DNA from 4 places in the Citrobacter sp. RHB25-C09 genome. Region 1 is predicted to be linked to each of the others. Evidence: predicted binding sites of a transcription regulator. Region 1 holds the regulator's gene; each other region holds the start of a gene.
The links. The regulator PurR, encoded in region 1, represses purine synthesis genes. The targets are predictions, from matches to a motif close to CANGCAAACGTTTGCNTG.

Region 1 (7,811 bases):
GAATCACCGGAATTGCCAGAGCCAATAACTGACGCGCTTCGCTAATATACTTCTGCACGTGAACACCTATAGAATTGTTTTTATTTATGAGACTAAAAAAGCCGCCACGTGTGGCAGCAAGAAGAAGATGCAGGGGAAATTTCAGTCTATTGTAGCGAGGAATGCATAATTCTCCAGTGAAAAAACACCTTGACCGGGTGCTTTACTGGCAACCTGATTTTCCAACTGTTATTGTTGCAGGCAGAAATGTATTAACTGAATTCAGGAGTTGCAGTTATGTTTACGGGTATTGTTCAGGGCACCGCCAAAGTGGTGTCAATTGATGAAAAACCAAATTTTCGCACCCATGTAGTGGAATTACCTGAACACATGCTGGACGCTCTGGAAACGGGCGCATCGGTGGCGCATAACGGCTGCTGCCTGACCGTGACAGAAATAAATGGCAATCTCATCAGTTTTGATCTGATGAAAGAGACACTGCGAATAACGAATCTCGGTGAGTTGAAGGTCGGCGACCGCGTTAATGTTGAGCGTGCAGCCAAATTTAGCGATGAAATTGGCGGACACTTGATGTCCGGGCATATCATCACTACCGCTGAAATTTCGAAGATCTTAACCTCCGAAAACAACCGTCAAATCTGGTTTAAAATCCAGGATCCCACGTTGATGAAATATATCCTGTATAAAGGATTTATTGGCATTGACGGTATTAGCTTAACTGTCGGCGAAGTGACGCCAACACGTTTCTGTGTACATCTCATTCCGGAAACACTGGAGCGCACTACGCTGGGTAAGAAAAAGCTGGGCGCACGGGTCAATATTGAAATTGATCCGCAGACGCAGGCCGTAGTGGACACGGTCGAACGCGTGCTGGCGGCGCGCGAAATGGTGGTGGTGAAACACGAGAGTGAAGCCTAGGGGAATTTTCGCCCCTGCATAACAGCGGGGGCAAAACGACTAGCGAGGAACACGCAAACCGTTTTCAACGCCGCGAGAGAAAACCACCTGCCAGAGTTGAATATCACGGGCCCGGAACGCACCGGCGCAGGCATTCAGATAATAGCTGAACATCCGTTTAAAACGTTCAGAATAGTGTTCCGCGATTTCCGGCCATGTGGCGATGAAACGCTCATGCCACGCCATCAGAGTCTTGTCGTAATCCGCACCGAAGTTGTGCCAGTCCTCCATGATAAAATGCGCTTCACTGGCATTGGCGATTTGGCGCACAGAGGGAAGGCAGCCATTCGGGAAGATATATTTATTGATCCACGGGTCGACGTTATTATCCGTTTTCTTCGAACCAATAGTATGCAGCAGGAAAAGACCGTCAGGTTTTAAATTGCGGTCGACCACGTTGAAATACGTTGGATAATTCTTCGGTCCGACATGTTCGAACATACCCACCGAGACAATGCGGTCAAACTGGTCATCCAGGTCCCGATAATCCTGGAGTAGAATCGTCACATCCAGCCCGGCGCACCGCGCCTGCGCCATTTTTTGCTGTTCAGCGGAAATGGTCACGCCTACGACGCTAACCCCATAGTGGCTGGCCATATAGTGTGACAGACCGCCCCAGCCGCAGCCGATATCCAGCACGCGCATACCAGGCCGCAAATGCAGCTTCTCACAGATCAGTTTCAGTTTTTCGCGTTGTGCTGACTCGAGCGAGTCCGTGTCTTTCCAGTAGGCGCAGGAATACTGCATATAAGGATCAAGCATACGACTGAAAAGGTCATTACCGAGATCGTAATGTTCTTTACCAACTATCCAGGCGCGCTTTTTACTTTGTAAATTGAACAGGCGTGCGCCAGCGATGCGGAGCGTATCTTTAAAGTGGCGGGGTAGTTGGCCTTCCAGTCCGGCCCGTAAAACCTTACTGAAAAAGATGTCCAGTCGTTCGCATTCCCACCAGCCGTCCATGTAGCTCTCACCCAGACCCAGTGACCCCTCTTGTAATACACGTTTGAAAAATTTGGGGTTCGTAACCTGTATGTCTGCGGGAGAGGAACCGTTTATGGTGATACCCGCACGGCTTAATAATTCGTTGGTGATCCGGTACCAGTCGTCATCCGGAACGCTGACTTCTTCTATACACGATGAGCTCATAGTTTCTCCATCACTGGTCGGTGATTAGAACCTTAAAACAGCGTAGACGCTTTTTAGGCTTTGTGAGAAATCTCACGGAATATTTCGCGAGTCTATTAATCGACGTAGAGCAGAGGAAAGGAGGAAACCTTGCCGAATAGGCCATCCATGGTGAAACGGGAACGCTCCGGTTCCCGTTAATACATAATTATTTTCGTATTTTTAACAACCGAGATTTAGTATAGGCCTCAAAATCTGATGATTCAATCAAAAATTGTTAGGTGGCTAATCAATATAAAATATCATTGATATCAATGAGATTCGCTATGGGCAATCTCTGCTGCGTGGTCGTTTATCGGTTCGCAAGCCTGAGGCAGCGAACGCATTTTATAACCCAATCCTGCCAGCAGAACGGTCGTCAGCATGACACTGGTCGTTGTCAGCAGCGGCGTGCTGATAAGCCAGGATACGACCAGGCTTGCGAGGAAACACAGCCCCAGTTGCAGGGTGTTTTGCAAGGCCGCCGCCCGGCCTGTCGCCTGAGGGAAAGGCCGCAGCGCTTCTGCCACTACGATGGGATAAATGGCACCGTTGGCAATTGCCATCACGCAGAACGGGATCAGAATCTCAGTCAGCGAAACGTTGTGAATAAAGCCAGCAGCCCAGGTGCCAACAACGCTTAGCGCATAGACCACCAGCAACCAGGGGAGTAACTGCTTGCCTTGCCATTTTTGCAGGGCGGCGCGACAGCCGTAACCGCCAATCAAAAACGCAATGGTCTGCGGCACGTAGCTAAGACCTATTACCGCGGGGCTGTAGCCCATTTCACTGAGAATAAACGGCGAACCGGTAAGCCAGGCAAAGAAACTGGCTGAACATGCGGCATAAATTAATACATTGCCCCGGTAGGTTTTCGAACGCAGAAGCGTGGTGAAGGTCAGTTTCTCGTGGTTATCATGACGTGCTTTACTGGACGGCTTCAGACGCAACGCTGGCAGCATCAGAATAAGGGTAATAGCGAACAGCGTGGCAAAAATGGCCTGCCAGGAGAAATGGGTCAGGATCCAACTGCCCAGCAGCGGTGCCAGGGCTGGAGATAACCCGACCAACGGCATAATCGTGGCGAAAATGCGGTTAATTTTCTGCGAGGGATAGTAATCCGTAACCAGAGCCTGCCAGATAACCGTTGCCGCACAGACGCCAACGGCCTGGATAAAGCGCAGGACGAGCAGCCCGGTTGCGCTTTCAACCCATAACATCCCCAAACTGCCCACCGCAAAAATCGACAGGCCCAACAGGAGAATTGGCTTACGTCCGTAGCGGTCCGAAAGCGGTCCCCACAGCAGTTGCGCCACCGCAAAGCCGGCTAAGAACAGGCTCAGGCTGGCACTGACCGCGGAGGCTGGGGTTTGCAGGTCAGACTGGATGGTGGCAAAAGCCGGCAGATACATATCCGTCGCCAGAAAACCCAACACGCTGAGTCCTGCCAGCCACACTAAAAACCCTTTTCCAGGTTGCATACATGTTCTCTTAATTAACCTAATGACAATGCGGCAGAGTGTAGGGAGTGTATTTCTGCTTGTGAAACGGTAATATTTGGACATTGCATTCAAAAATTTTGCAGGCAGATTATGTGGTCAGAATACGCACTGGAAGTGGTCGATGCTGTCGCGCGCAACGGCAGCTTTAGTTCAGCGGCGCAAGAGTTACACCGTGTTCCTTCTGCGGTCAGTTACACCGTGCGTCAGCTTGAAGAATGGCTGGCAGTCCCGCTTTTTGAGCGGCGTCATCGGGATGTCGTATTAACGCCCGCTGGCGCGTGGTTTTTGAAAGAAGGCCGTTCTGTTATCAAAAAAATGCAGGACACACGGCAACAGTGTCAGCAGATTGCTAACGGCTGGCGCGGGCAATTGCCGATCGCGGTGGACAATATTGTTCGCCCGGAACGCACCCAGCAAATGATCGTTGATTTCTATCGCCATTTTGATGACGTAGAGTTACTGGTTTTTCAGGAGGTTTTCAACGGTGTGTGGGACGCGCTTTCTGATGGCAGGGTAGAGCTTGCTATCGGTGCAACGCAGGCGATACCCGTTGGGGGACGCTACACCTTCCGTGATATGGGGATGCTGAGCTGGAGTTGCGTGGTAGCAAAGCAGCATCCCTTAGCGGCGATGCGCGGCCCCCTGAGTGATGACACTCTGCGCAACTGGCCATCACTGGTGCTGGAGGATACGTCGCGTACCCTGCCAAAACGCGTGACCTGGCTACTTGATAACCAAAGGCGGATGGTCGTTCCGGACTGGAACTCTTCGGCGACCTGCATTTCTGCCGGGCTGTGCATCGGCATGGTGCCCACGCATTTTGCTAAACCGCGGCTTAATGACGGACAGTGGGTGGCACTGGAACTGGAGAATCCGTTCCCGGATGCGGCATGCTGCCTGACATGGCAGCAGAACGATACCTCACCTGCGCTTGCCTGGCTGCTGGACTATCTGGGAGACAGCGAAACGCTGAACAGAGAGTGGTTGCGGGAGCCGGAAGAGACTCCCGCAGTAAAGAATTAACGACGATAGTCGCGGAACGGACCATCCGCAACGGAACGACGTTCAATGAGGCGCGGATGAACTTCGATAGACTGCGACTCTTCGCGTTTGTTGACGATACGGTCTAACAGCATATTAAAGGCGGTTTCACCCAGTGAATCTTTTGGCTGATGGATCGTCGTTAATGCCGGCGTAAAGAAGCGGGCGTTACGCACATTATCATAACCGATCAGCGAAATGTCCTGCGGCACGCGCAGTCCCATCTCATCCGCAGCGCAAAGCGCGCCCATCGCCATAATATCACCGCCGCAAAAGACCGCCGTTGGGCGATGCGACTGCGACAGGATCTGCTGCATGGCGCGGTAACCGGATTCCGGCTCAAAATCACCCTGAACAATCCAGTTTTCCGGAACCTTGATCAGTGCTTCTTCCATCGCCTTCATAAAACCGGCCAGACGTCCGGCACCGGTATTTCGCTCCATCGGCCCCGGAATGACGCCGATCTCTCGATGACCGCGATCGACAAGATAACGACCCGCCATATAGCCGCCCTCAAAGGCGTTATCAATCACCGTATCGGTAAAATCTGCTTTGGCTTCGCCCCAGTCCATTACCACCATTGGGATATGGCGATACTCTTCGAGCATGGAAAGCAGGGGCTCCGGGTACTCAGAGCACATCACCAGCAGGCCGTCGACGCGTTTCTGCGCCATCATTGAGAGATAGGCCTGCTGTTTTTCGAGGCTATTCCATGCATTACCCAGAATCAGGGTGTAGCCTTTCTGGAAGCAGTTTTTTTCCACGGCTTCAATAATTTCTGCAAAATACGCAGCTTCGCTACTGGTCGCCAACAGTCCAATAGACTTGGTGTGGTTCACCTTCAGGCTACGGGCAACGGCGCTGGGGGAATAGTGCAATTCTTTGATTGCCGCCCACACCGCATTGCGTGTTTCTTCAGCGACGAAACGCGTCTTGTTAATTACGTGTGATACGGTTGTAGTGGAAACGTTTGCTCGCTTCGCTACATCTTTAATTGTTGCCATTACATCTCACTCCAGACCCTAACCCGATCGTTAAACTACGTTAAGTAAACGTTTGCCTTCACACACCCCGATCGCAACATCAGGGTTGCGGCACGCCGGGAAAACGACACGGAACGACAGGAAGGGGTCAATGGCCAGTACGCTAAATTAGTAAGCGTGGAATTCTGGCTGATCTTAACGAAAAGGGGAAGTGCTAAAAACAGATATCACTCTAAATCGTGGGAGATTTTTACTCAGAAGTGTGTAAAAATGCGCTATATCACTTTTTGTGTGGGAATAAAAAGGAGAAAAGTTGATGAGTACCGATCTTAAGTTTTCCGTAGTGACCACAGTTATTGTTCTGGCCCTGATCGTTGCGGGTGGTTTGACGGCAGCACTGCACTGATTCACCGAGAGGGAGCATGCGCTCCCTCATACCTTCCTGCCAATATCCCTGTCTGAATTGTTATCTAATCTGCAATAGTCTTTTGTACTTTTGTTAATTTCATTTTTTTGTGATTGATGTCATGCTTTTCACTCATACATGAGCATCGCGTTTCAACGCGAAGAGGCGGAGCAATCAACACATGAAAATTAATTATCCGTTACTGGCGCTGGCAATCGGTGCGTTTGGTATAGGAACTACAGAATTCTCACCGATGGGCTTATTGCCCGTCATCGCTAATGGCGTCGGCGTGTCAATACCGGCAGCGGGGATGTTGATCAGCGCTTATGCCGTTGGAGTAATGGTCGGCGCGCCGCTGATGACGCTGCTGCTTTCACATCGTGGACGTCGTAACGCGCTGATCTTTTTGATGGCAATCTTTACACTTGGCAATGTGCTTTCTGCTATTTCGCCAGATTACACCACGCTGATGCTGTCGCGGATTCTGACCAGCCTTAACCACGGCGCGTTCTTCGGGCTGGGCTCTGTTGTTGCTGCGAGTGTAGTCCCGAAACATAAACAGGCCAGCGCGGTGGCAACCATGTTTATGGGGCTGACCATCGCCAATATCGGTGGCGTCCCCGCAGCGACCTGGCTGGGTGAAACTATCGGCTGGCGCATGTCGTTTATGGCAACCGCCGGTCTGGGCGTTATCTCCATGGTGAGTCTGTTCTTCTCATTGCCGAAAGGCGGAGCGGGCACGCGTCCGGAAGTGAAAAAAGAACTGGCAGTTTTAATGCGCCCACAGGTGTTGTCTGCCTTAATGACCACAGTGCTGGGTGCGGGCGCCATGTTCACACTTTACACCTATATCGCACCTGTGCTGCACAGTATTACCAACGCAACCCCTGCGTTTGTCACCGGAATGCTCGTCCTGATTGGTGTGGGTTTTTCAATCGGTAATTATCTTGGCGGGAAACTGGCCGACCGTTCGGTTAATGGTACATTGAAGGGCTTTCTGTTGCTTCTGATGGTGATCATGCTGGCAATACCGTTTCTCGCGAAGAGTGAGTGGGGGGCGGCCGTCAGTATGGTGGTTTGGGGCGCGGCAACATTTGCCGTCGTGCCGCCGCTTCAGATGCGAGTCATGCGTGTCGCACACGAAGCGCCTGGTCTTTCTTCCTCTGTGAACATAGGCGCATTTAACCTGGGAAATGCGTTAGGTGCAGCAGCAGGCGGGGCGGTGATCTCCGGCGGATTAGGCTATAGCTTTGTCCCGGTCATGGGGGCGATTGTCGCAGGGCTGGCACTGTTACTGGTGTTTGTATCAGCGAGAAAACAGCCTCAGGCAGAGTGTGTTGCCAGCTAAATAAAAATGCCTGATGGCAGCGTTAGCGCCATCAGGCATTTAACAGATTATGCAGCGAAGTTTTTCGCGACAAACTCCCAGTTCACCAGCGCCCAGAAGTTTTCCAGATAGCCAGGACGCGCATTACGATAGTCGATATAGTAGGCGTGTTCCCAGACATCAACGGTCATCAGCGGCGTGGCATCAGTCGTCAGCGGCGTACCGGCGTTTGACGTAGATACGATAGCCAGTTTCCCCTCTTTCCCTTTAACTAACCAGGTCCAGCCAGAGCCAAAGTTCTTAATGGCGGCATCGGTAAACTGTGCTTTAAATTCAGCAAAGCTACCGAAAGCAGCGGCAATGGCTTCAGCCAGCTTACCGGTCGGTTCACCCCCCGCGTTTGGTGCCAGGCAGTGCCAGTAGAAAGT
Region 2 (7,811 bases), 990 kb from region 1:
ACGTTGGCACAGTTCTTTAGCCAGATCGATATCAAATCCCACCAGTTCTCCCTGCGCATTCTTTGACTCGAAGGGGGCGTAAGTTGGATCGGTACCAATTCGAATTTTTTGCGGAATGGCTGCAAATGCTGCGGTAGCACTGGAAAAAGCCAAAACCAGAGAAAGAGATAACGCCAGTTTTTTCATAACTATCCTCAACAAACTGTCTTATATAGGGGTTCTTCACAGGACCAAGAGCAGTTATCGTGCCATTAATCGGGTCGACAAGGCAAAGTATTCTACCCTGCCGACCGGTTTAATTTGCATATAAAACGCTTAAGTATGCAATTTCATATTATTTGGCAGCGAACGATGCCCCAGAACAGTGCAAGAAACGCATCATGCCTCGTTTTGGATACCCCAAACGGTGCAGTCTCGTCCCCACATTGAGGGTTTACTCGCCGTAGACGTTAAAGTTGAAGTACTTTTTCGCCATCTTATCGTAGGTACCATCCTGACGCAGTTCGCCCAGCGCCTTATCAAAGGCCGCTTTCAGTTCTTTATCTTCTTTACGCAGACCTACGCCCGTACCGTCGCCAAAGTATTTTTTGTCTTTAACAGAAGGACCGGCAAAGTCAAAGTCCTTCCCGGCAGGCTGTTTGAGGAAGCCTTCGCTGGCGGCCACTTCATCCTGCAACGCCGCGTCCAGTCGCCCCGCCGTCAGGTCGGAGTAGATCAGATCCTGGTTGGCATAGGCCACCACATCGACGCCTTTGCTGCGCCAGGTGTCGTTTGCATAGGCTTCTTGCGTAGAACCTTGCAGAACGCCAACATGCTTGCCTTTCAGCGACTCCAGCGTTGGCTGGATTGGCGCACCTTTTGCGGCGATCAGACGAGAATCTGCCGCATACAGTTTGTCGGAGAACGCGATTTCCTGTTGACGCTTATCGGTGATGGACAGCGACGAGATAATGGCATCAATTTTCTTCGCTTTGAGTGACGGGATCAGTGCATCAAAGTCACTGGCAACCCAGGTACATTTGACCTGCATACGCTTACACATCTCATTTCCCAGATCGATATCAAATCCGATGAAATCGCCTTTAGCATCTTTCGAGGAGAACGGTGCATAGGTGGTGTCTGTCCCAATGCGAACCGTTTCTGGCAGCGCAGCATAGCTGGTTGCGGTAGCAGAAAGGCCAATCAGCAATGACAGTGCGAGAATCGACTTCTTCATACAATACCCTCAAGTAGCGTGATTTTATTATGTTTTGCGTTGTGTTGTGTTGTGTTGTGTGCTTGCAGGCTTCTTCATGCAGGTCTTATGCCACTTTAGCGCAACTTATAATAATTGGCGTTAAATATGTTAATAAAACGTTGCGATATTGTCCTGATGTTGAAGATAGCAGGTCTGATGGGTGAACCGCAGCGTTTCGGTTCGATTTAAGGAATTAAATGTTGAGGATATGATCGCGGTTACAAAATTGCCCTGAAACAGGGCAACCGATGCAAAATTAGCTACAGACAGAGCAACCTTATGCCCCTTGCCAGCGCATAAAAAGATCGTGTGGAAGGGTGATATCAAACTGATCAATGACGCGGTTAACTGTTTGATTTATAACATCATCTAGCGTTTGTGGACGATGATAAAACGCAGGCACCGGTGGCATGATCACCGCGCCGATTTCCGCCGCCTGGGTCATTAAGCGCAAATGCCCCAAATGCAGGGGCGTTTCACGCACGCAGAGCACCAGCGGGCGACGTTCTTTCAATACAACATCAGCCGCGCGGGTCAACAGCCCATCGGTATAGCTGTGGACAATACCGGAAAGGGTTTTGATTGAACAGGGCACAATGACCATCCCGGCCGTCTGGAAAGAGCCGGAAGAGATACTGGCCGCAATGTCACGCGAGTCATGCGTCACGTCAGCCAGCGCCTGAACGTCGCGCAGGGAGAGATCCGTCTCCAGTGACAGCGTCTGGCGGGCGGCCTGGCTCATAATCAGGTGCGTTTCAATATCAGGTATATCGCGCAAAACCTGCAACAAGCGCACGCCGTAAATGGCGCCGCTGGCACCGCTAATTCCAACTATGAGTCGTTTCATGATCTATCGCCCCGTCTGACCTCAGGGCTGACTTTGCAGGATTTCAGGAGGAGTTGCAAGCCAGGGTGCGGAGAACCGCACCCCGGGAAAGAGCAATTAACCTTCGTTGTGCATCTCGAGGTTTTCTACTTCGGTCTGACGTTGTACCGCTTTGGCATCGTCATTACGCAGGGAATCGAGGAAATCGAGGTACTGCTGGTCAACGTCTTTCGTCACGTATACGCCGTTAAACACCGAGCACTCAAACTGCTGAATATCCGGATTTTCCGCGCGAACCGCGTCGATCAGATCGTCAAGATTCTGGAAGATCAGACCATCCGCGCCGATGATCTGGCGAATCTCATCGACTTCGCGACCATGGGCAATCAGTTCATTGGCGGTTGGCATATCGATCCCATACACGTTCGGGAAACGAATCTCCGGTGCCGCAGAGGCCAGATAGACCTTTTTCGCCCCGGCTTCACGCGCCATCTCAATAATCTGTTCTGAGGTAGTGCCGCGCACGATGGAGTCATCCACCAGCAGGACGTTTTTATCACGGAACTCGGCGCGGTTGGCGTTCAGTTTGCGACGCACGGACTTACGACGCAGTTGCTGTCCCGGCATGATAAAGGTACGACCCACGTAGCGGTTTTTCACAAAACCCTGACGGTAAGGCTTGCCGAGGATACGGGCGATCTCCAGCGCGATGTCACAAGAGGTTTCCGGAATTGGGATCACCACGTCGATATCCAGATCTTCCCATTCACGGGCAATCTTCTCGCCGAGCTTGGTGCCCATATTCACGCGGGCGCTGTAGACCGAAATTTTATCGATGAAGGAGTCCGGGCGCGCAAAATAGACATACTCGAACAGGCATGGGTTGCTAACCGGGTTTTCCGCGCACTGGCGGGTAAACAGTTGCCCTTTTTCGGTAATGTACACCGCTTCACCGGGCGCGACGTCACGCAGGAATTCAAAGCCTAACGTATCCAGCGCCACGCTCTCGGAAGCCACCATATATTCGGTACGACCATCACCAATGTCGCGTTTGCCCATCACCAGCGGACGAATACCGTTCGGGTCGCGGAAAGCCACCATCCCGTGGCCGATAATCATCGCCACGCAGGCATACGCCCCACGGATCTGGCGGTTGGTCGCGGCAATCGCGGCAAAAATATTGTCGGCTTCCAGCGGGTAGTGGCGGAAGTTATCCAGCTCGCTGGCGAAGATGTTGAGCAGAATTTCTGAATCTGAAGTGGTATTGATGTGGCGACGTTTTTCTTCAAACAGCTTTTTACGCAGCTCATGGGCGTTGGTCAGATTGCCATTATGGGCAAGCGTAATGCCATACGGAGAGTTGACGTAGAAAGGTTGAGCTTCAGAGGCGCTGGAGCTGCCAGCCGTTGGGTAGCGCACATGACCGATGCCCATGTTGCCCTGCATACGCTGCATGTGGCGAGCGTCAAAGACGTCGCTCACCAGGCCGTTTGCTTTACGCAAGCGGAAGCAGTTGTTTGCATCGATGGTGATGATGCCAGCGGCATCCTGACCACGATGCTGGAGCACCGTTAAGGCATCATAAATCGACTGGTTAACCGGCATAACACCGGCGATACCGACAATACCGCACATACGTCTTTTCCTCGTTAAGCCACATCTCAGAGCCTTTAGGCTCTGGGCAAGAAACTTGACGAGCTTTGCAGATAGTCAAAGAACCATCTGATGATGAAACTGAACTCAGGGATTAGCCGCGACTGACTCCAGTCCTCACTTTTCGACAACCCGGTAAAGGTATCGAGAAAGAACAGAATGGCAGCGACAATTAATACGCCACGCAGCGCCCCAAAACAGATCCCCAGCACCCGGTCTGTACCCGACAACCCGGTTTTTTCGACCAGTTGTCCAATCACAAAATTCACGACCGCGCCGACGATCAGCGTCGCGATAAACAGTACCGCGATGGCAATCCCGTTTCGAACCAGTTCGTCTTCAAAGCCCGAAAACCAGACAGACAGGTAAGTGTAGTAATGGCTGGCGACAAAGAAAGCACAACCCCATGTCACCAACGATAACGCTTCACGAACAAAGCCACGGATTAGGCTAACCAGACAGGAAAAACCAATCACCGCGATAATGGCGTAATCAATCCAGACCATATGTGTCCCACGACTTTACGCCCTGTCGTCCTGTTCGGGGCGCATTCTAACAGAAAAAGAAAACGTTTGCGTAGGGATTTCCTTCCCGTGCGTAAATAAAAATGGCGCCGAAAAAACATTCAACGCCATTACCATTTTTGCCTCTTCGGGCATTGCCGGATGGCGGCATAAACGCCTTATCCGGCCTACAATTGTCGCCGTAGGCCCGATAAGCGCAGCGCCATCGGGCGGAACGCGGTTTAGTTCGGGCTGTAACCCATCACCACGCCGCTCAGTCCGGAAATTTGCTGCAGCTCACCCAGTGAACCTTTCAGCTTATCTCTTGACGCATCCGGCCCAACCAGTATACGGGTTATTTTACCCTGTACCGGCGTAGACGGAGAAGTATAAACCCGGTAGCCCGCGCCACGAAGTTTACTCACTATTTCATTGACCTTATCGGCGTTTTTCAATGCCCCCAGCTGGACAACGTACGCCTTACCCGTCGGTGTCGGTTTTTCTTCGACGACCGGTTTTGGCGCAGGAACCGGCGTTGGCTCAACCTTCGGTTGCGGCTGTGGCTTCGGCTTCGGTTTTTCTACCGGCTTCGGCTTGGGCTGCTCAACAGGCGCAGGTACGGGATCAAGCTCAGCGCTGGTGTTGTTTGCATAACGTGAAGGATCCAGCGACGGTGCCGCCGCATTCCCTGCCCGCACCTCTTCCGCCGCACCTTCCGGCGGTTGCGTCGGTAACGCTTGCGTCGCCGCAGGCATCATATCCGGTTCATCGCGATCGCCCGGTTTAGGGACCAGCGGGATCGCAGCGAATTCATCCTGATAATGTTTTTTCTGCCCGTCGAGCAGACCTGGAAGCACAATCACCCCCAGCGCAACCAGCACGATCGTGCCCACTAAACGATTCTGAAACTTACTCGCCACCGCTTCTCCCCGCGTCCATTACTTCCATGACGTGCGCAACCGTATGAAAGGATCCACACACCAGTACGGTATCTTCTGGCTTCGCCTCTGCCAGCGCGGCGTACCACGCCTGTGCGACACTGTCATAGACATTACCTTTCCCGAGATGTTCCAGCAGTTGCTCTGCCGTCGCCCCTCGCGGCCCCTCCAGCGGAGCACAATACCAGTCGTCGACCACGGTTTTCAACCAGGCCAACGTTCCTGCGATATCCTTATCATGTAGCATACCGATAACCGCAAGAACGCGCCCCTGTTTCGGTAACATTTTCAAACGGCCAGTCAGATATTCCGCCGCGTGAGGATTATGCGCGACATCGAGGATCACGCGCGGCGACTCGCTCACAATCTGAAAACGTCCGGGTAAAATCGCCTGAGCAATCCCGTCGCGTATCGCCTGCTCTGGCAGCGTTAACCCACTGGCACGCAGTGCTGCCAGCGCGGTTGCCGCGTTAGGCTGCGGCACCTGCGGCAGTGGCAGCGCCGTCAGCGTTCCGTGTAGGTCAGTGAAGCGCCAGGTATCCCCCGTTACCTCATACTGCCAGTCCACGCCACGACGTTGAAGCTGCGCCCCTTTTTCCTGGGCGACATCAGCAATGGTTGAAGGCATTTCCGGTTCACCGACGATAGCCGGTTTTTCCGCGCGGAAAATACCCGCTTTTTCACGGCCAATGCTTTCGCGATCCGGGCCCAGCCAGTCGGTATGATCGAGCGCAATGCTGGTGATCACCGCGACATCAGCATCGACCATGTTTGTCGCATCCAGACGCCCGCCAAGCCCCACTTCCAGTATGACGACATCAAGCTTAGCCTGTTTAAACAGCCACAGCGCCGATAGCGTTCCATACTCGAAATAGGTCAGGGAAATATCACCGCGGGCGCCTTCAATCTCCGCAAAAGAGGCGGTGTGCGCCGATTCCGGCAGTTCCTTACCTTGAACGCGTACACGCTCGGTGTAGCGCACCAGATGAGGAGAGCTATACACGCCCACCTTGTAGCCTGCCGCCGTTAATACCGATTCCAGCGTACGGCATGTGGTGCCTTTGCCATTCGTTCCGGCAACGGTAAACACAAAGGGGGCGGGTTTCAGCACATCAAGTCGTGCAGCCACCTGGCTTACGCGTTCAAGACCCAGATCGATAGTGGTGGCGTGCAGGTGTTCCAGATAAGAAAGCCACGAGGCCAGGGGCGACGTGGCTTGAGGGATATGTTTGTTTTCCATGATGCCCGTAAAATCGTTACGTTAGAAAAGCAAAAGGGCAGCGCCTGCGGCCCTGCCCTTCTCCGTTATCAGGCCTCGGGTTCCTGATCTGGCACCGGTGGTACCACCACGCCTTCACGCGGGGTATCCGGATTCGGCGTTGGCTGATTCGTCAGCTTCGCCAGAATGCTTGCCAGTTTCAGACGCATTTCCGGACGACGGACGATCATATCGATAGCGCCTTTTTCGATCAGAAACTCACTGCGCTGGAATCCCGGCGGCAGCTTTTCACGTACGGTTTGCTCGATAACACGCGGACCGGCAAAGCCAATTAATGCTTTCGGCTCAGCGATATTGAGATCGCCCAGCATCGCGAAGCTTGCAGAGACGCCACCCATGGTTGGGTCGGTCAGTACGGAAATGTACGGCAGACCGCGCTCCTGCATTTTAGCCAGCGCAGCAGAGGTTTTCGCCATCTGCATCAGTGACATCAGCGCTTCCTGCATACGCGCGCCGCCGGATGCGGAGAAGCAAACCAACGGGCAATTGTCTTCCAGCGCCTGTTCTACGGCACGGACGAAACGCGCGCCGACAACGGAACCCATTGAGCCGCCCATGAAAGAGAACTCAAACGCCGCCGCGACAACAGGCATACCGTGAAGCGTACCTTTCATGACGACCAGCGCGTCTTTTTCGCCGGTTTCCTTTTGTGCGGAAGCCAGACGATCTTTGTACTTCTTGGAGTCACGGAACTTCAGCACATCTTTTGGCTCAAGCTCGCTTCCCAGTTCTACGAGGGAACCTTCATCTAACAGACTATGCAGGCGATTGCGCGCCGACATGCGCATGTGATGGTCACACTTCGGACAGACCTCAAGATTACGTTCCAGCTCAGCACGGTATAAAACCTGACCGCAGCTATCACACTTCGTCCACACCCCTTCAGGAATGCTTGCCTTACGGGTTGGAGTAATGTTGCTTTTAATTCGTTCAATCCAGCTCATTGGTGACCTTTCTGCCTGAACCCTGGTTAGCTTTGTTATAAGGGGCGCATAATGCCATTTTTGCCCCTAACAGACCATGAATGTTACACATTAAAACATAACAGCCCGATACTTTGGATAAAAAAGTGGTCGAACCGCAGAGTAAGTTTCTATTTTTGTGCTCTGGCTGCCGCACGTCTGTGGCGAATGATCTCCACCACCCCCGGCAGGATAGACACAATAATAATCCCGACAATCAGCAGCTTAAGGTTATCCTGAATCATCGGGATGGTTCCAAAGAAATAACCTGCGTAGGTGAAGAGCAGAACCCACAGCAGCGCGCCAATCACGTTATACGCAGCAAAATGACGATAAGACATATGCCCCATTCCCGCCACAAACGGCGCAAAGGTTCTGACTATCGGCACAAACCGCGCGAGAATAATCGTTTT
Region 3 (7,811 bases), 1.9 Mb from region 1:
GCCGCAATGGTACCGAACATGACCAGCGTCGCCCCGCCAAGGACTGGCTCAGGAATATGCTGCACAAAACCACTCACCGCCGGGAACAGACCCAGCAGGATCAGCATCAGCGCAACCACAAAGCCAACGTAACGACTGGCAACACCGGTTAACTGGATGACACCATTATTCTGACCGAAACAGGAGTTCGGGAAGGTGTTGAACACGGCGGAAACGAATGAGTTCAGACCGTTAGCCAATACCCCACCTTTCAGACGTTTCATGTATAGCGAACCCGAAACCGGCTGCTCGGAAACATCAGAGGTCGCAGTAATATCACCGATGGTTTCCAGAGAAGTGATCATAAAGACCAGCATCAGCGGCAGCAGCAGGTTCCAGTCAATCCCCAGGCCGTAATACAGCGGCGTCGGCACCATGATCAGGTCCTGGCTGGTTGGGGCGGTATTTTCAGGCAGCATGCCCATAAACCACGCCAGCGCATAGCCTGCGGCCATGGCGATAACCAGCGAGGCCACGCGCAGATACGGGTTACGTTGACGGTTAAGCAAAATAATCAGCAGCAGTACCACGCCTGCCAGCATCAGGTTTTTCGGCGCGCCGAAGGTATTGTCACTCATCGCCGCATAGCCACCGCCAATCGACGTCAAACCAACCTGGATCAGCGACAGACCGATGATCATCACCACCACGCCGGAAACCAGCGGAGTGATAATGCGTCGCGCGAGGTGAAGAACGCGGGAGATAACCATCTCTGTACAGCTTGCCAGCATCAGCGTGCCGAACAGTGCTGCCATCATGGTCGGGACATCCGCGCCACCGGTTTTGAGTGCCGTACCGCCCATAATTAGCGGTGCGACAAAGTTAAAACTGGTTCCCTGAATCGATAACAATCCTGAACCTACCGGACCCCATGCTTTGATTTGAATAATAGAGGCCACGCCGGAGGCGAACAGCGACATGCTGATGATGTGCTGTGTATCCTGAGCCGGTAATCCCAGCGCCTGACAGATAAGTAACGCCGGCGTTATAACCGCAACAAACATCGCCAGCAGGTGCTGACACGCGGCAAACAGGGTTTGTGGAAGCGGCGGACGATCTTCAAGACGATAAATCAGTTCACTGTTGTGATTGTGAGCAATCGGTTGCGCATTTTCTGATTCGAGGGTGTTAACAGACATCAGAGACGATCTCGTGGTGGAAAAGCGGGCATTTTAGCCGACCAGGGGGCAAAAGCAAACGTTTGCTAGCCAGAATGGTTAATATTTAAAAAAACTAAATGCACCTTTTTATATAACTTTTCCTATTTTTCCGCTTAAAATCCATGCCGATTCCTCAAAAGCACAGTGTTCGCAAGGGAATAACCCGCATGAATGAGTCATGCATTCTGCACCCTAAAGGAGCTAAATATGTTTCATCTCGATACGTTATCGACACTTGTTGCCGCAACGATGACGTTGCTGCTAGGGCGCAAGCTGGTACAGTCTGTTTCCTTTCTGAAGAAATACACCATTCCTGAACCCGTGGCCGGTGGTTTGCTGGTGGCGCTGGCGCTGTTAGTGCTGAAAAAAAGTATGGGTTGGGAAGTCGGCTTTGATATGAGCCTTCGCGATCCGCTCATGCTGGCCTTTTTTGCCACCATTGGTCTGAACGCTAATATCGCCAGCCTGAGATCGGGTGGCCGCGTCGTGGGCATTTTCTTGATCGTCGTGGTGGGGTTACTGCTACTGCAAAACGCCATCGGTATTGGTATGGCAAGCATGATGGGGCTGGATCCGATCATGGGGCTGATTGCCGGGTCAATTACGCTTTCCGGCGGTCACGGCACCGGTGCGGCGTGGAGTAAGTTGTTTGTCGAACGGTATGGTTTTGCGAATGCGACAGAAGTGGCCATGGCTTGCGCGACCTTTGGTCTGGTGCTCGGTGGGCTGATTGGTGGCCCGGTGGCGCGGTATCTGGTGAAGCACTCGACGACGCCAGACGGCATTCCTGACGATCAGGAAGTCCCAACTGCGTTTGAAAAACCGGACGTTGGCCGCATTATCACCTCGCTGGTGCTGATCGAAACCATTGCGCTTATCGCTATCTGCCTCACGGTCGGCAAAATCGTTGCGCAACTGTTGTTGGGAACCGTGCTGGAACTCCCTACCTTTGTCTGCGTGCTGTTTGTCGGTGTGATTGTCAGCAACGGACTGGCGCTGATGGGCTTTTACCGCGTCTTTGAGCGCGCAGTATCCGTTCTGGGTAACGTTTGCCTGTCATTGTTCCTTGCGATGGCGTTAATGAGCCTGAAGCTGTGGGAACTGGCTTCGCTGGCACTGCCAATGCTGGCGATCCTGCTCGTTCAGACAGTCGCAATGGCGCTGTATGCCGTGTTTGTCACCTGGCGGATGATGGGTAAAAACTACGATGCTGCGGTCCTGGCGGCGGGGCATTGTGGATTTGGTCTGGGGGCGACACCGACGGCGATCGCTAACATGCAGGCCATTACGGACCGTTTCGGACCTTCGCATATGGCGTTTTTGGTGGTACCGATGGTTGGTGCGTTCTTTATCGACATCGTCAACGCGCTGGTGATTAAGCTGTATCTGCTATTGCCAATGTTTGCGCAATAAAATAGCCCATGCGGCGGTGTTATCGCCGCCGCGTATCAGGCGTTTGAATAGCGTTCTGTTTCGGGCATCCAGCGTTCAATCAGCGCTTTTGCTTCTTGCGGGTAACGCTCATGGATATGGCGCGCAATGCGCTGAACTTCCGGGATCATGGCCTGATCGCGCAGTAAATCAGCCATTTTAAATTCTGCATTCCCGGTTTGTCGGGTACCCAACAACTCACCAGGCCCACGAATTTCTAAATCTTTTTGGGCAATGACGAAGCCATCGTTACTGTCGCGAAGGACCTGTAGACGCAGTTGCGCTGTTTTCGACAGCGGGGATTTATAAAGCAGCACGCAGTGCGACGCCACCGCGCCGCGACCGACGCGGCCACGCAGTTGATGCAGCTGCGCCAGCCCCAGACGTTCCGGGTTTTCGATAATCATCAGGCTGGCGTTAGGTACATCCACGCCCACTTCAATCACCGTGGTAGCAACCAGCAGGTGTAACTCACCCTGTTTAAACGCCGCCATTACCGCCTGCTTTTCCGCGGGCTTCATACGACCATGAACCAGACCGACGTTCAGTTCAGGTAGGGCGAGCTTCAGTTCTTCCCATGTGGCTTCCGCCGCCTGCGCTTCTAACAAATCCGACTCTTCGATGAGAGTACACACCCAGTACGCCTGGCGTCCTTCCTGAGTACAGGCGTTGCGCACGCGATCGATAATGTCGCAGCGACGCGTATCCGGAATGGCGACCGTCGTGACGGGGGTACGTCCCGGCGGCAGTTCGTCAATGACAGAGGTATCGAGATCCGCGTAGGCGGTCATTGCCAGCGTTCGCGGGATAGGGGTGGCGGTCATGATGAGCTGATGCGGGTGGAAACCCTGCTGCTGACCTTTTTCCCACAGCGCCAGGCGCTGGTGTACGCCAAAGCGGTGCTGTTCGTCGATGATAACCAGAGCAAGGCCGTTAAACTGTACCTGTTCCTGGAAAATAGCATGCGTACCCACCACCATCTGCACCTGTCCGCTGGCAATGGCTTCCTGCTGGGCAAGGCGAGCCTTACCTTTCTGTTTGCCCGCCAGCCAGCCGACTTCTACGCCAAGGGGAGCGAACCAGTTGCGGAAATTGTTGGCGTGTTGTTCAGCCAGCAGTTCAGTGGGGGCCATCAGCGCGACCTGTTTACCGTGCGCAATTGCCCGCAGCGCAGCAAGTGTAGCGACCAGCGTTTTACCCGACCCAACATCACCCTGCACCAGGCGCATCATCGGGATATCCAGCGCCATGTCGCGTTCAATCTCAGCGACCACGCGCGCCTGTGCGCCCGTTGGCTTAAAAGGCAGAGATGCTAACAGCTGATTTTTCAGCGCATCGTTGGTCTCTAGCGGCTGGGCATGAAAGCGCTGAGCGCCGGCACGAAGCGCCAGCATACTCAGGTTATGCGCCAGTAATTCTTCGAGGATCAGTCGACGCTGTGCCGGATGCTGTCCGGTTTCCAGTTCGCTAAGCTGAAGCGACGGCGGCGGCCGATGCAGGGTGCGCAGTGCTTCCGGCAGGCTAAGCATCCCCTGTAATAATTCAGGCGGTAGCAGTTCGGAAATGGCGCAGGTATCCAGCAGATCCAGCGCCTGGTCGGTGAGTTTACGCAGCGTAGCCTGCTTAATGCCTTCAGTGGTCGGGTAAACCGGGGTGAGGGTTTCCTGCAATTCCGGAGTGCTCAGATCGCCCTGTACCCGGTATTCCGGGTGAATCATCTCGGCACCGTATTTCCCACGCTTCGTTTCACCATAGGCCAGTACGCGTCGGCCCGTCGCGAGGCTGTTTTTCATCGCCGCGCTAAAGTTAAAAAAGCGCATGGTGAGAATGCCAGTGCCGTCGCTGATCTGACAGGTCATCATCCGGCGACCGCCAAAAGTGATATTGCAGTTCAGCACTTCGCCTTCAACAGTGGCGTAAACGGCAGGCAGAAGCTCGCCAATTTTATAGAGATGGGTGCGGTCTTCGTAACGTAAGGGAAGATGTAACAGGAGATCCTGCACGGTATGCAGGCCGATCTTCGCCAGCTTACTGCTTTGCGCGGCGCCAACGCCTGTCAGCGTATTGAGCGGCACGGCATCCAGCAGGCGGCCTTTCATGGGTTATCCCGCGTACTGCATAGTGGACCACCACTCGGCATCGGCTTCTATTTCGCCCTGCGCGTTGACGTGGGGGTAAGGTAATTTTTTCTGCCTGGCGACGCGAGCCAGCACCGGATAGCCACCTTCAAACAGCAAGCGCTGCTGTTCAGCATCTGGCAGCATACTGTTGCTGCGCTCATACATGCCGGCGTTCTGCCGCTGGCGCTGCGCTTCGTAAAGAATAAGGGCAGAAGCGACCGAGACGTTCAGTGACTGCACCATGCCGATCATTGGAATGATGATATCCCGATCCGCAAGATCCAGCGCTTCCTGGGAGATCCCGGTTTTCTCCTGCCCCATTAAAATGCAGGTCGGGCGGGTGTAGTCGATCTCGCGAAAATCCACGGCTTTATCAGACAGATGCGTGGCCAGAATCTGCATACCGCGACCTTTCAGGTGCGATACCGCTTCGGCAATGGTTTTGTGTGTTTTTACGCTAACCCAACTGTTACTGCCTGCGGCGGTAGACGCCATGGTACGCATGCGGTTTCCAGGCCAGACGGCGTGGACCTCGTGAACGCCAACGGCATCTGCGGTACGAAGGATCGCAGAAACGTTATGAGGTTTATGGACCTGCTCCATACAGACGGTCAGGTCAGGCTGACGCCTGGCGAGCATTTCGCAAATGCGCTCATAGCGTTTTGAATTCATCTTTCTAGTTTCGGTTACGGGTGACTTTAATGACGTCTGGCATTACGCGGATTTTGCGCATGATATTCGCCAGATGCACACGGTCACGCGCGGTCAGGCGTATAAAGGCGCTGTAGACGCGGCCATCCTTCTCTTCCGTGTTCAGGCTCTGAATATTGGACGTCGTCGTGTTAATTGCCGCCGTCAGGTTCGCCAGCGCACCCTGATGGTTAAACATATCCACCTTGATTTCGGTGATGAATTCCTGCTCCGTCTCTTTATCCCACTCCACCGCCATAAACTTCTCAGGCTCTTTCTGGTAGCCACGGATGTTACGGCAGGATTCATGGTGAATCACCAACCCTTTACCTGGGCTGACGTGGGCAATGATCGGATCGCCTGGGATCGGGCGACAGCATTTAGCGAAGGTAATCAGTACGCCGTCCGCGCCCTTGATAGGCAGGTGACCGTGGCTCTGCGCGGCGGGCGGTACCGTGGAGGCATCGCCTTGTTGCAGGTTTTTCGCTACAACGACGCTCATCGCATTGCCAAGACCAATTTCGGCCAGCAGATCGTCCAGCGACGCGAGCTTCATACGCTCAAGCTCACGCTGGATGCTCTCCTGCGGAATTTCAGCGAGCTTACGGCTGCCGCCAAGAGCATGGTTAAGTAGACGACGCCCAAGGCTGACGGAATCATCGCGCTTGAGGTTCTTCAGCAACTGACGAATTTTAGCGCGCGCTTTTGAGCTAACAACGAAGTTCAGCCATGCGGCGTTTGGTCGTGCGCCAGGTGCGGTAATGATTTCAACCGTCTGTCCACTGGTTAATGGTTGAGACAGCGGATAGGGCTGTCTGTCGACGCGTGCGCCAACGCAGGCATGGCCGATATCGGTATGCACCGCATAAGCAAAGTCAACAGGCGTGGCACCGGCAGGCAGTTCGACAATACGCCCTTCCGGTGTGAAAACGTAAATCTCATCCGGGAAAAGATCGGATTTAACGCTCTCAATAAATTCAAACGAGCTACCCGCGCTTTGCTGTAGTTCCAGCAGGCTTTGCATCCAGCGCTGGGCGCGGATTTGTGCTGTTGTGCTGCTTTCGCCGCCGTGTTCTTTATAAGCCCAGTGCGCCGCAACCCCCATTTCCGCCATCTGGTCCATATCTTCGGTACGAATTTGTACCTCAACAGGAACACCATGCGGGCCGATCATCGAGGTGTGCAAAGATTGATAGCCGTTCGCTTTCGGAATGGCGATATAGTCTTTTACGCGCCCCGGACGCGGCTTATACAGGCTGTGCATTTGACCGAGTACACGGTAGCAAGTATCGGAGTCATGAACGATGACGCGAAACGCGTAAATATCCATGATCGAGTGAAAACGCTGCTCTTTGAGCACCATTTTGCAGTAGATAGAGTACAGATGTTTTTCACGACCGCTCACGCGGCACGGAATTCCCGCTTCCTGCAAACGCCCGTCGATCTCAGAGAGGATTTTTTGAATCATCTCTTTACGGTTGCCACGCGCGGCTTTGACCACCTCTTTAATGACGCGATAGCGGTTCGGGTACAACGCTTCAAAACCCAGCTCTTCCAGCTCGGTTTTAATATGATGAATACCTAAACGGTGCGCCAGCGGGCTATAAATTTCGAGGGTTTCGCGGGCAATACGGCGACGTTTATCCGGGCGTAATGAGCCCAGCGTGCGCATATTGTGGGTGCGGTCAGCGAGTTTGATGAGAATGACGCGGATATCCTGCACCATCGCCATAATCATCTTGCGGAAGTTTTCGGCTTGCGCCTCTTTCTTATCGCGAAACTTGAGCTTATCAAGCTTCGATACCCCTTCTACCAGTTCAGCAACGCTTTTACCAAAAAGCTGCTCCATATCCTGGTAAGTGGCGGGAGTATCTTCAATGACATCATGCAGTAGCGCAGCCATAAGCGTTTCATGGTCGAGTTTCATCTCGGCCAGAATACAGGCGACTGCCACGGGATGCGTGATGTAGGGTTCACCGCTTGAACGTGCCTGTCCCTCGTGAGCGTCACGTGCAACAAGATACGCCTGCCGCAGACGCTTAATTTGGTCTTCCGGCAGGTAGTTTTGAATCAGCTGATTCAGGCTTTCAAACAGATACAAGGGCGACCCGCTTTGTGATTAACGACGACCTTCAGCAATAGCGGTAACGGCTTGTAATTCAGCGGCTTCCTGCTCTTGCTGTTCCTGGCGTTCACGAACATCGAGAATCTGAGTGTTGATCAGACCTTCTTCGATTTCGCGCAGCGCGATTACGGTAGTTTTATCGTTTTCTTCCGGTACGAGCGGATCCTTTCCGCCTACCTGCATCTGACGAGCGCGACGCGCGGCGACCAGTACCAGGTCAAAACGGTTACCAATTTTCTCTACAGC
Region 4 (7,811 bases), 1.1 Mb from region 1:
CGCTCTTCAGACAACCCCGGCAGACTCAGCGCTTCAAAGCTACGATGTTGAAGAACTTCTGCGACCAGTCTGTCGAGACGTTCCGGGGTGACAAACCCGTCTTTTTCACCCAACGCCAGCAGCACTTCGTGCGCGGCTTTGATGGTGCCAGATGCCCCCAGTGCGACATTCCAGCCCTGAATTCTGAATTGCCAGGCTAACGTTTCAAGCTTCTGTGCTGCCGCCATACGGGCGCGCTGGAAATTCTCTTTGCTGATTGTGCCACCCTGGAAATAGATCTGCGCAAAGCTGACGCAGCCCATACGACGGCTTTCAACCAGTTTGGGTTCAAAATTTTCCCCAATGACCAGTTCCGTTGAGCCACCGCCGATATCGATCACCAGCTTGCGCCCCTTTTCCGGCTGGGTGTGTTCAACCCCCATGAAAATCAGGCGTGCTTCTTCGTTGCCAGAAATGATCTCAATAGGGTAGGGGATCACTTTTTCTGCGCGTTTCAAAAAATCGGTCGCGTTCAGCGCTTCACGAAGCGAGTGCGTGCCCACAATACAGACGCTGGAAGGGGCGAAACCCTGCAGGCGCTCGGCGAACAGCGACAGGCAGTTTAAGCCCCGCTCCATTGCCTCTTCGCTCAGCATATTGTCTGCGCCAAGTCCATCGGCCAGATGGACTCGCTGTTTCAGGCGGCCAATGATCTGCATTGCGCCATCAACCACTCGGGCAATGACCATGTGAAAACTGTTTGAGCCGAGATCGACCGCCGCAAACTCCTGCGGTCGAGGGGTCTTATCATGTATTGGCATAGCGTTAGTCAGGTTGTTCGAGTGATTTGATATAGTCGTAAATCGCCAGTTGTGCCTGCACTTTGCGGCGATTTCCACGCGGTACGTAGCGATTACTCAGTTCTTTGTCGATATAACGGGCTTTTACCGTGTCGCTGAACAGGATATCAATAATATCCAGCACGCGCTGCTTAAGGCGAGGATCGAGTAGCGGCGTTGCCACTTCGATGCGGTAATCAATATTGCGCGTCATCCAGTCCGCTGAGGAAAGATAAACCTGCTTATCGCCACCGTTCTCAAAGATATACACGCGATCGTGTTCAAGGTAACGATCGACAATACTGATAACGCGAATATTGTCGCTAATGCCTTCCAGATTCGGGATCAGAGAGCACATCCCGCGGATCAACAGGTTGACCGAGACACCGGACCCTGAGGCCGCGTACAGACGATCGACCAGCCCTTTATCCACCAGATTATTGAGTTTCAGGGTGATGCCGGAAGGTAACCCTTGCTGGGCGTTGGCAATTTCTCGGTCAATCATTTCATACAGCAGGCGACGCGAGTTTTGCGGTGAAACCAGCAGATAGTCAAACGTGACCGGACGATACGGGTTTTCAATAAAATTAAACACGCGGCGGACTTCATTGGTAATACGCGCATCGGCGGTCAGTAACGAGTAGTCGGTATACAACCGCGCCGTTTTTTCGTTGAAGTTACCGGTACCGATATGTGCGTAGCGCACCACTTCATCGCCTTCTTTACGCGAAATCAGGAACAGCTTGGCGTGGATTTTCAAACCCGGCGCAGAGAAGATCACATGGACGCCTGCTTCCGTCAGGCGCTTGGCCCAGTGGATATTCGCCTCTTCGTCAAAGCGTGCCTGCAGTTCAACTACCACCGTCACTTTTTTCCCGTTATGGGCGGCGTGGATCATTGAGTCGATGATGCGTGAATCTTTCGCGACGCGATAGATGTTGATTTTGATCGCCAGCACGCTGGGGTCAAACGACGCCTGACGCAACAGTTCCAGTACGTGCTCAAAGGTGTGGTACGGGTAGTAAAGCAGGACATCGCGCTCGCGAATGGCATCAAATCCGTTGCGGAATTTCTCTTTATCAAACCAGAGGTGACGCAGGCGTGGCAGCGGTTTGTTCACCAGGTTGGCTTTGCCAACGTTAGGGAAGTTAATGAAATCTTTAAAATTATGATAGCGTCCGCCAGGAACGATAGAGTCGTAGCGTGAAATCGTCAGTTTCTCACGCAGCACTTCGACCAGCGCGTTAGGCATATCGCGCTGATACACAAAGCGCACGGGCTCGGCGGTTAAACGCTGTTTCAGACTGGAGGACATCAGCTCCATCAGGCTCGATTCCATTTCGTGCACCAGATCGTACTCGGCGTCACGGGTCATTTTCATCGAGTAAGCGTTCAGCGCATCGTAGTCGAAGAAGCCTTTAAAGATATCGTCCAGGCAGTAGCGAAGAATATTGTCTAACAGGATCATCGGCTTGCGGCGGCGCGGCGCTTCCGGCGGCAGATTCACAAAGCGGGGAACCTTGTCAGAGGGAATTTCCAGCAGCGCGTAACGAATGGCATCACCACGAATAATTTCCACCGCCAGATAGGTATAGTCATCCTTCAAAAACTGAACGAGATCCGTTTCGCGGTTAATTAAAATGGGGGTGATGTGCTTACGCAGATACTGTTTAAAATAGTGGCGCAACCAGCTTTGCTGGTTCACTGAGAGCTGGCGTTCGTTAATCAGAAAAATTTGACTGCGCGCCATCTCCAGCAGCAGTTCGTTATACAGGCCATCAAATTCCTGGTCGGCTTTTAACACCCGGGACTGAATTTTGCCTAACAAATGGCGAGAATGGGAATTCGAACCCTGTTCTTCGCTAATAATTATTCGGCGCTTCAATTCCGCAAAGCGAACTTTGTAGAATTCATCAAGGTTATTGGAATAGATGCCTAAGAAACGCATCCGTTCAATCAGCGGGTTTGATTTATCCGCAGCTTCCTGGAGCACGCGTTCGTTGAACGCCAACCAGCTAAGTTCTTTCTCGATGTATAGTTTTTCCTGACCCATTAATACCTGTACTCCGTTTTATCCACGGGACATGACCTGATGATGATAAGCAGTGTTCTCAGATGTCCAACTGTGCCAGAAAAGTATGACAATAAACCGTCTGATAGCAAAGGGAAAGAGGGAGAACATTGAGTGTCGGCCGGAGGGGACTTATTACGCCGCCATCCGGCCAGTCGTGCTCTGTTGCCGGATGGCAACGCTGACGCGTTTTATCCGGACTTAAGGAGGTACTACTCGTCTGCGGCATAACCCTGCGGCGACAGACGTTGGCCGTCCAGCCAGGCCGCGTTGTCGCGCATCTTTAGCCGACCTTCGACAAACCAACTTAGCACCAGCGGATAAATCGCGTGCTCCTGAACCTGAACGCGGGCGGTGATCTCGTCTTCATCATCACCCTCAAATACCGGCACCTTAGCCTGTAATATCACAGGGCCACCGTCCAGCTCGTCAGTGACAAAGTGCACTGACGTACCGTGCTCCTCGTCACCATTTTCCAGCGCCTGGCGATGGGTATGCAAACCGGGATATTTAGGCAACAGGGAGGGGTGAATATTGAGTAAACGCCCACGATAATGCATGACAAATGCCGGGCTTAAGATACGCATGAAACCCGCCAGAACCACAACGTCTGGGGAATACGCATCTATTTCATGAATGAGTTCACGGTCAAATGCTTCACGACTGTCAAACCGATCGGCGGTCAGAACGTGTGCAGGAATACCCGCTTCCTGAGCACGTTCAAGGCCGAACGCGTCGGCCTTGTTGCTAAATACTGCCCGCAGGGTGCCTTTGATTTTATTCTGTTTGCAGGCATCGATAATCGCCTGCAAATTACTTCCGTTACCGGAAATAAGCACCACAATATTCATCATTCAATAACCACACGCTGTTCGGAATCAGAGGCTTTGATGATACCGATTTTCCAGGCGTTTTCACCTTTTGCCTGCAGCAGGGCAAGGGCTTTGTCCACTTCTGCCACAGGCAGGGCGATAACCATGCCGACGCCGCAGTTAAAGGTGCGATACATTTCATGCTGGCTGACGTTACCGGCGTTTTGCAGCCAGTTGAAGACCGCAGGCCACTGCCATGAGGATTCATCAATTACCGCCTGGGTGTTGTCCGGTAGAACGCGTGGGATATTTTCCCAGAAACCGCCGCCAGTCAGGTGGGCAATGGCGTGAACGTCAACCTTCTCAATCAATTCGAGGATCGATTTCACGTAAATACGGGTTGGCGCCAACAGATGGTCGGCTAACGGTTTACCGTCGAGCTCCGTCGCTTCCGGGTTACAGCCGCTGACTTCCACAATCTTGCGCACCAGCGAATAACCGTTGGAGTGCGGACCACTGGAGCCCAGGGCAATCAGCACATCGCCATCGGCTACTTTAGAACCGTCGATAATTTCTGATTTTTCTACCACTCCGACGCAAAAACCGGCGACGTCGTAATCTTCACCGTGGTACATCCCCGGCATTTCAGCGGTTTCACCGCCAACCAGCGCACAGCCAGACTGCAGACAACCTTCCGCGATACCGTTAATCACGCTGGCTGCGGTATCCACATCCAGTTTACCGGTGGCGTAGTAGTCAAGGAAGAACAGCGGCTCTGCACCCTGAACCACCAGGTCGTTAACGCACATCGCCACGAGATCGATACCGATAGTGTCGTGGCGTTTTAAATCCATTGCCAGGCGCAGCTTTGTTCCTACGCCGTCAGTGCCGGAAACCAGTACCGGTTCACGATATTTTTGCGGCAAGGCGCACAGCGCACCGAAGCCACCCAGACCACCCATGACTTCCGGGCGGCGAGTTTTCTTCACTACGCCTTTGATTCGATCCACCAGAGCATTGCCTGCGTCAATATCCACACCGGCATCTTTGTAGCTAAGAGAGGTTTTATCGGTCACTGCTTGGGTCCCCACGCGTTTGCGGTAGAAAGTAAATTCGGCGCAATTCTAACAGGGATAGCAAACGTTTGCGAGCCTGCGATGTATCCGTTTTTTTCTGCTGGTTATTTCTTCCTTTTCTTCAAAATAGACCGTTTTTATGAGCTACCCCACGAAAATGAAACCGGGTACATTTTCCTGCTTGAAAGCCTGACCATGATTGCTCAGTATCATACTGAAACCGGTTTCTGTATTGCCATGGTGAATCGAAGAGGGGAACTATGTCTGGATTTAAAGCGAATTTCATGTGGGGTGGGGCGGTCGCTGCTCATCAGTTAGAAGGGGGGTGGCAGGAAGGCGGAAAAGGGATCAGCGTGGCTGATGTCATGACCGCTGGCGCTCACGGCGTCGCGCGAGAAATTACCGATGGCGTATTGCCAGGTAAAAACTACCCCAACCATGAAGCGATTGATTTTTACCATCGCTACAAAGAAGACATTAAGCTTTTTGCAGAGATGGGCTTTAAATGTTTTCGCACGTCTATCGCCTGGACGCGTATATTCCCGCTGGGCGACGAAACGCAGCCGAACGAAGCGGGGCTGCAATTTTATGACGATCTGTTCGATGAATGCCTGAAGTACGGCATAGAACCGGTGATAACGCTGTCGCATTTCGAAATGCCTTATCATTTGGTGACGGAGTACGGTGGCTGGCGTAACCGTAAGTTGATCGACTTCTTTGTGCGCTTCGCGAAAGTGGTATTCACCCGCTATCAGCATAAAGTGAAATACTGGATGACCTTCAATGAGATCAATAACCAGGCGAACTTCCAAGAAGATTTTGCGCCGTTCACCAATTCCGGACTGAAATATCAACCGGGCGAAGATCGCGAGCCGGTGATGTTTCAGGCGGCGCACTATGAACTGGTGGCCAGCGCGCTGGCGGTAAAAGCGGCGCGTGAAATTAACCCCAACTTGCAGATCGGCTGCATGATTGCCATGTGCCCGATTTATCCGCTGACCTGCGCGCCTGATGACATGATGATGGCGATGAATGCGATGCACCGTCGCTACTGGTTTACCGATGTGCATGTGCGCGGGAAGTACCCGCAGCATCTTCTCAACTATTTTAACCGTCGCGGTTTTAACCTTGATATCACCGATGAAGACCGGGCGGCTCTGATGCAAGGTTGTGTCGATTACATTGGTTTTAGCTATTACATGTCGTTTGCCACCAAAGCGACTGCCGATAACCCACAGCTTGATTACGACGAATCGAAAAGTCTGGTGTCGAATCCCTACGTGCAAAAATCAGACTGGGGTTGGCAAATCGACCCGGTTGGGCTGCGCTATTCGCTGAACTGGTTCTGGGATCACTACCAACTCCCGCTGTTTATCGTTGAAAACGGCTTTGGGGCGATTGATGTGCAACAGCCAGACGGAACGGTTGATGACAGCTACCGAATTGAGTACCTGGCGGCACATATTCGTGAAATGAAAAAAGCGGTTGTTGAAGACGGTGTTGACCTGATGGGGTACACCCCATGGGGTTGTATTGACCTGGTGTCCGCCGGCACGGGCGAAATGAAAAAACGCTACGGTTTTATCTATGTTGATAAAAATAATGACGGCAGCGGAACGCTGGCTCGCTATCCGAAAAAGTCCTTCGCCTGGTATCAGCAGGTGATAAAAACTAACGGTGAATCTCTCTGATTTCAACCGCTTGCTTATTAGCCCCGCCTCAGATGCGGGGCTTGTTTTATACTCATCATCCAAACGTAACGCGCTTTGCTTGATCCAGGTCATGCAGACGTTATGTTGCGCCATCGAGGAAAAGCGGTATAATCCGGCGATTTTTTTTGTGGTTGCCACCCGTCTGAGGAAAGGAGAAGAGTATGAAGATCGTGGAAGTCAAACACCCACTCGTCAAACACAAGCTGGGTCTGATGCGTGAAAACGACATCAGCACTAAACGCTTTCGTGAACTCGCCTCGGAAGTAGGCAGTCTGCTGACCTACGAAGCGACTGCGGGCCTGGAAACTGAAAAAGTGACCATTGAAGGCTGGAACGGCCCGGTCGAAGTTGACCAAATCAAAGGCAAAAAAATTACCGTCGTGCCTATCCTGCGCGCAGGGCTTGGGATGATGGAAGGCGTTCTGGAAAACGTACCGAGCGCACGTATCAGCGTTGTTGGCATGTACCGCAATGAAGAGACGCTGGAGCCGGTACCGTATTTCCAGAAGCTGGTTTCCAATATCGACGAGCGCATGGCGCTGATCGTTGACCCGATGCTGGCAACGGGGGGCTCTGTTATCGCCACCATCGATCTGCTGAAAAAAGCGGGTTGCAGCTCTATTAAGGTGCTGGTGCTGGTTGCAGCGCCTGAAGGCATCGCGGCGCTGGAAAAAGCGCATCCGGACGTAGAGCTGTACACTGCATCAATTGACCAGGGGTTGAATGAGCACGGATATATTATTCCGGGGCTTGGCGACGCCGGCGATAAGATTTTTGGTACTAAATAAGTGAAGAGCTAATTACTAGCCGACTTTAAGAGTCGGCTTTTTTTTAAATAAAATAAGCTAACTGCTAATAACACAACACTTAGAGGAAATCGCTATGACGCGCCGTGCTATCGGGGTGAGTGAAAGACCGCCGCTTTTACAGACAATCCCGCTTAGTTTGCAACACCTGTTCGCCATGTTTGGCGCAACCGTGCTGGTGCCCGTTCTGTTTCATATCAACCCGGCTACCGTTCTGCTCTTTAACGGTATCGGTACCTTGCTGTATCTGTTTATTTGTAAGGGAAAGATTCCTGCCTACCTGGGATCAAGTTTTGCCTTTATTTCACCAGTACTGCTTCTGCTGCCGTTGGGATACGAAGTGGCATTAGGCGGCTTTATTATGTGTGGCGTGCTGTTCTGCGTGGTGTCATTCATTGTGAAGAAAGCCGGAACCGGCTGGCTGGACGTCATGTTCCCACCTGCGGCAATGGGTGCAATCGTTGCCGTCATCGGTCTTGAACTGGCAGGTGTCGCAGCGGGAATGGCCGGACTGCT

Region 2: cvpA (colicin V production protein) is a predicted target of PurR. The motif match lies at 4,278-4,295, and genes of this name have one in related genera.
Region 3: gltS (sodium/glutamate symporter) is a predicted target of PurR. The motif match lies at 1,230-1,247, and genes of this name have one in related genera.
Region 4: purM (phosphoribosylformylglycinamidine cyclo-ligase) is a predicted target of PurR. The motif match lies at 4,835-4,852, and genes of this name have one in related genera.

What each region holds. Positions count from the first base shown of each region.
Region 1 covers NZ_CP057483.1:2,026,224-2,034,034, forward strand. The annotation lists gene mdtK (MdtK family multidrug efflux MATE transporter) at 1-58, opposite strand, end outside; gene HVY19_RS09445 (riboflavin synthase subunit alpha) at 277-918, shown strand; gene cfa (cyclopropane fatty acyl phospholipid synthase) at 958-2,106, opposite strand; gene punC (purine nucleoside transporter PunC) at 2,397-3,605, opposite strand; gene punR (DNA-binding transcriptional activator PunR) at 3,717-4,649, shown strand; gene purR (HTH-type transcriptional repressor PurR) at 4,646-5,671, opposite strand; gene HVY19_RS09470 (YnhF family membrane protein) at 5,967-6,056, shown strand; gene HVY19_RS09475 (MFS transporter) at 6,238-7,404, shown strand; gene sodB (superoxide dismutase [Fe]) at 7,452-7,811, opposite strand, start outside.
Region 2 covers NZ_CP057483.1:3,012,908-3,020,718, forward strand. The annotation lists gene hisJ (histidine ABC transporter substrate-binding protein HisJ) at 1-186, opposite strand, end outside; gene argT (lysine/arginine/ornithine ABC transporter substrate-binding protein ArgT) at 434-1,216, opposite strand; gene HVY19_RS14155 (UbiX family flavin prenyltransferase) at 1,515-2,084, opposite strand; gene purF (amidophosphoribosyltransferase) at 2,181-3,698, opposite strand; gene cvpA (colicin V production protein) at 3,734-4,222, opposite strand; gene dedD (cell division protein DedD) at 4,462-5,139, opposite strand; gene folC (bifunctional tetrahydrofolate synthase/dihydrofolate synthase) at 5,129-6,397, opposite strand; gene accD (acetyl-CoA carboxylase, carboxyltransferase subunit beta) at 6,466-7,380, opposite strand; gene HVY19_RS14185 (DedA family protein) at 7,530-7,811, opposite strand, start outside.
Region 3 covers NZ_CP057483.1:86,032-93,842, forward strand. The annotation lists gene xanP (xanthine/proton symporter XanP) at 1-1,178, opposite strand, end outside; gene gltS (sodium/glutamate symporter) at 1,407-2,612, shown strand; gene recG (ATP-dependent DNA helicase RecG) at 2,648-4,729, opposite strand; gene trmH (tRNA (guanosine(18)-2'-O)-methyltransferase TrmH) at 4,733-5,422, opposite strand; gene spoT (bifunctional GTP diphosphokinase/guanosine-3',5'-bis pyrophosphate 3'-pyrophosphohydrolase) at 5,427-7,541, opposite strand; gene rpoZ (DNA-directed RNA polymerase subunit omega) at 7,560-7,811, opposite strand, start outside.
Region 4 covers NZ_CP057483.1:3,164,034-3,171,844, reverse strand. The annotation lists gene ppx (exopolyphosphatase) at 1-800, opposite strand, end outside; gene ppk1 (polyphosphate kinase 1) at 805-2,871, opposite strand; gene purN (phosphoribosylglycinamide formyltransferase) at 3,102-3,740, opposite strand; gene purM (phosphoribosylformylglycinamidine cyclo-ligase) at 3,740-4,777, opposite strand; gene HVY19_RS14915 (6-phospho-beta-glucosidase) at 5,038-6,468, shown strand; gene upp (uracil phosphoribosyltransferase) at 6,651-7,277, shown strand; gene uraA (uracil permease) at 7,372-7,811, shown strand, end outside.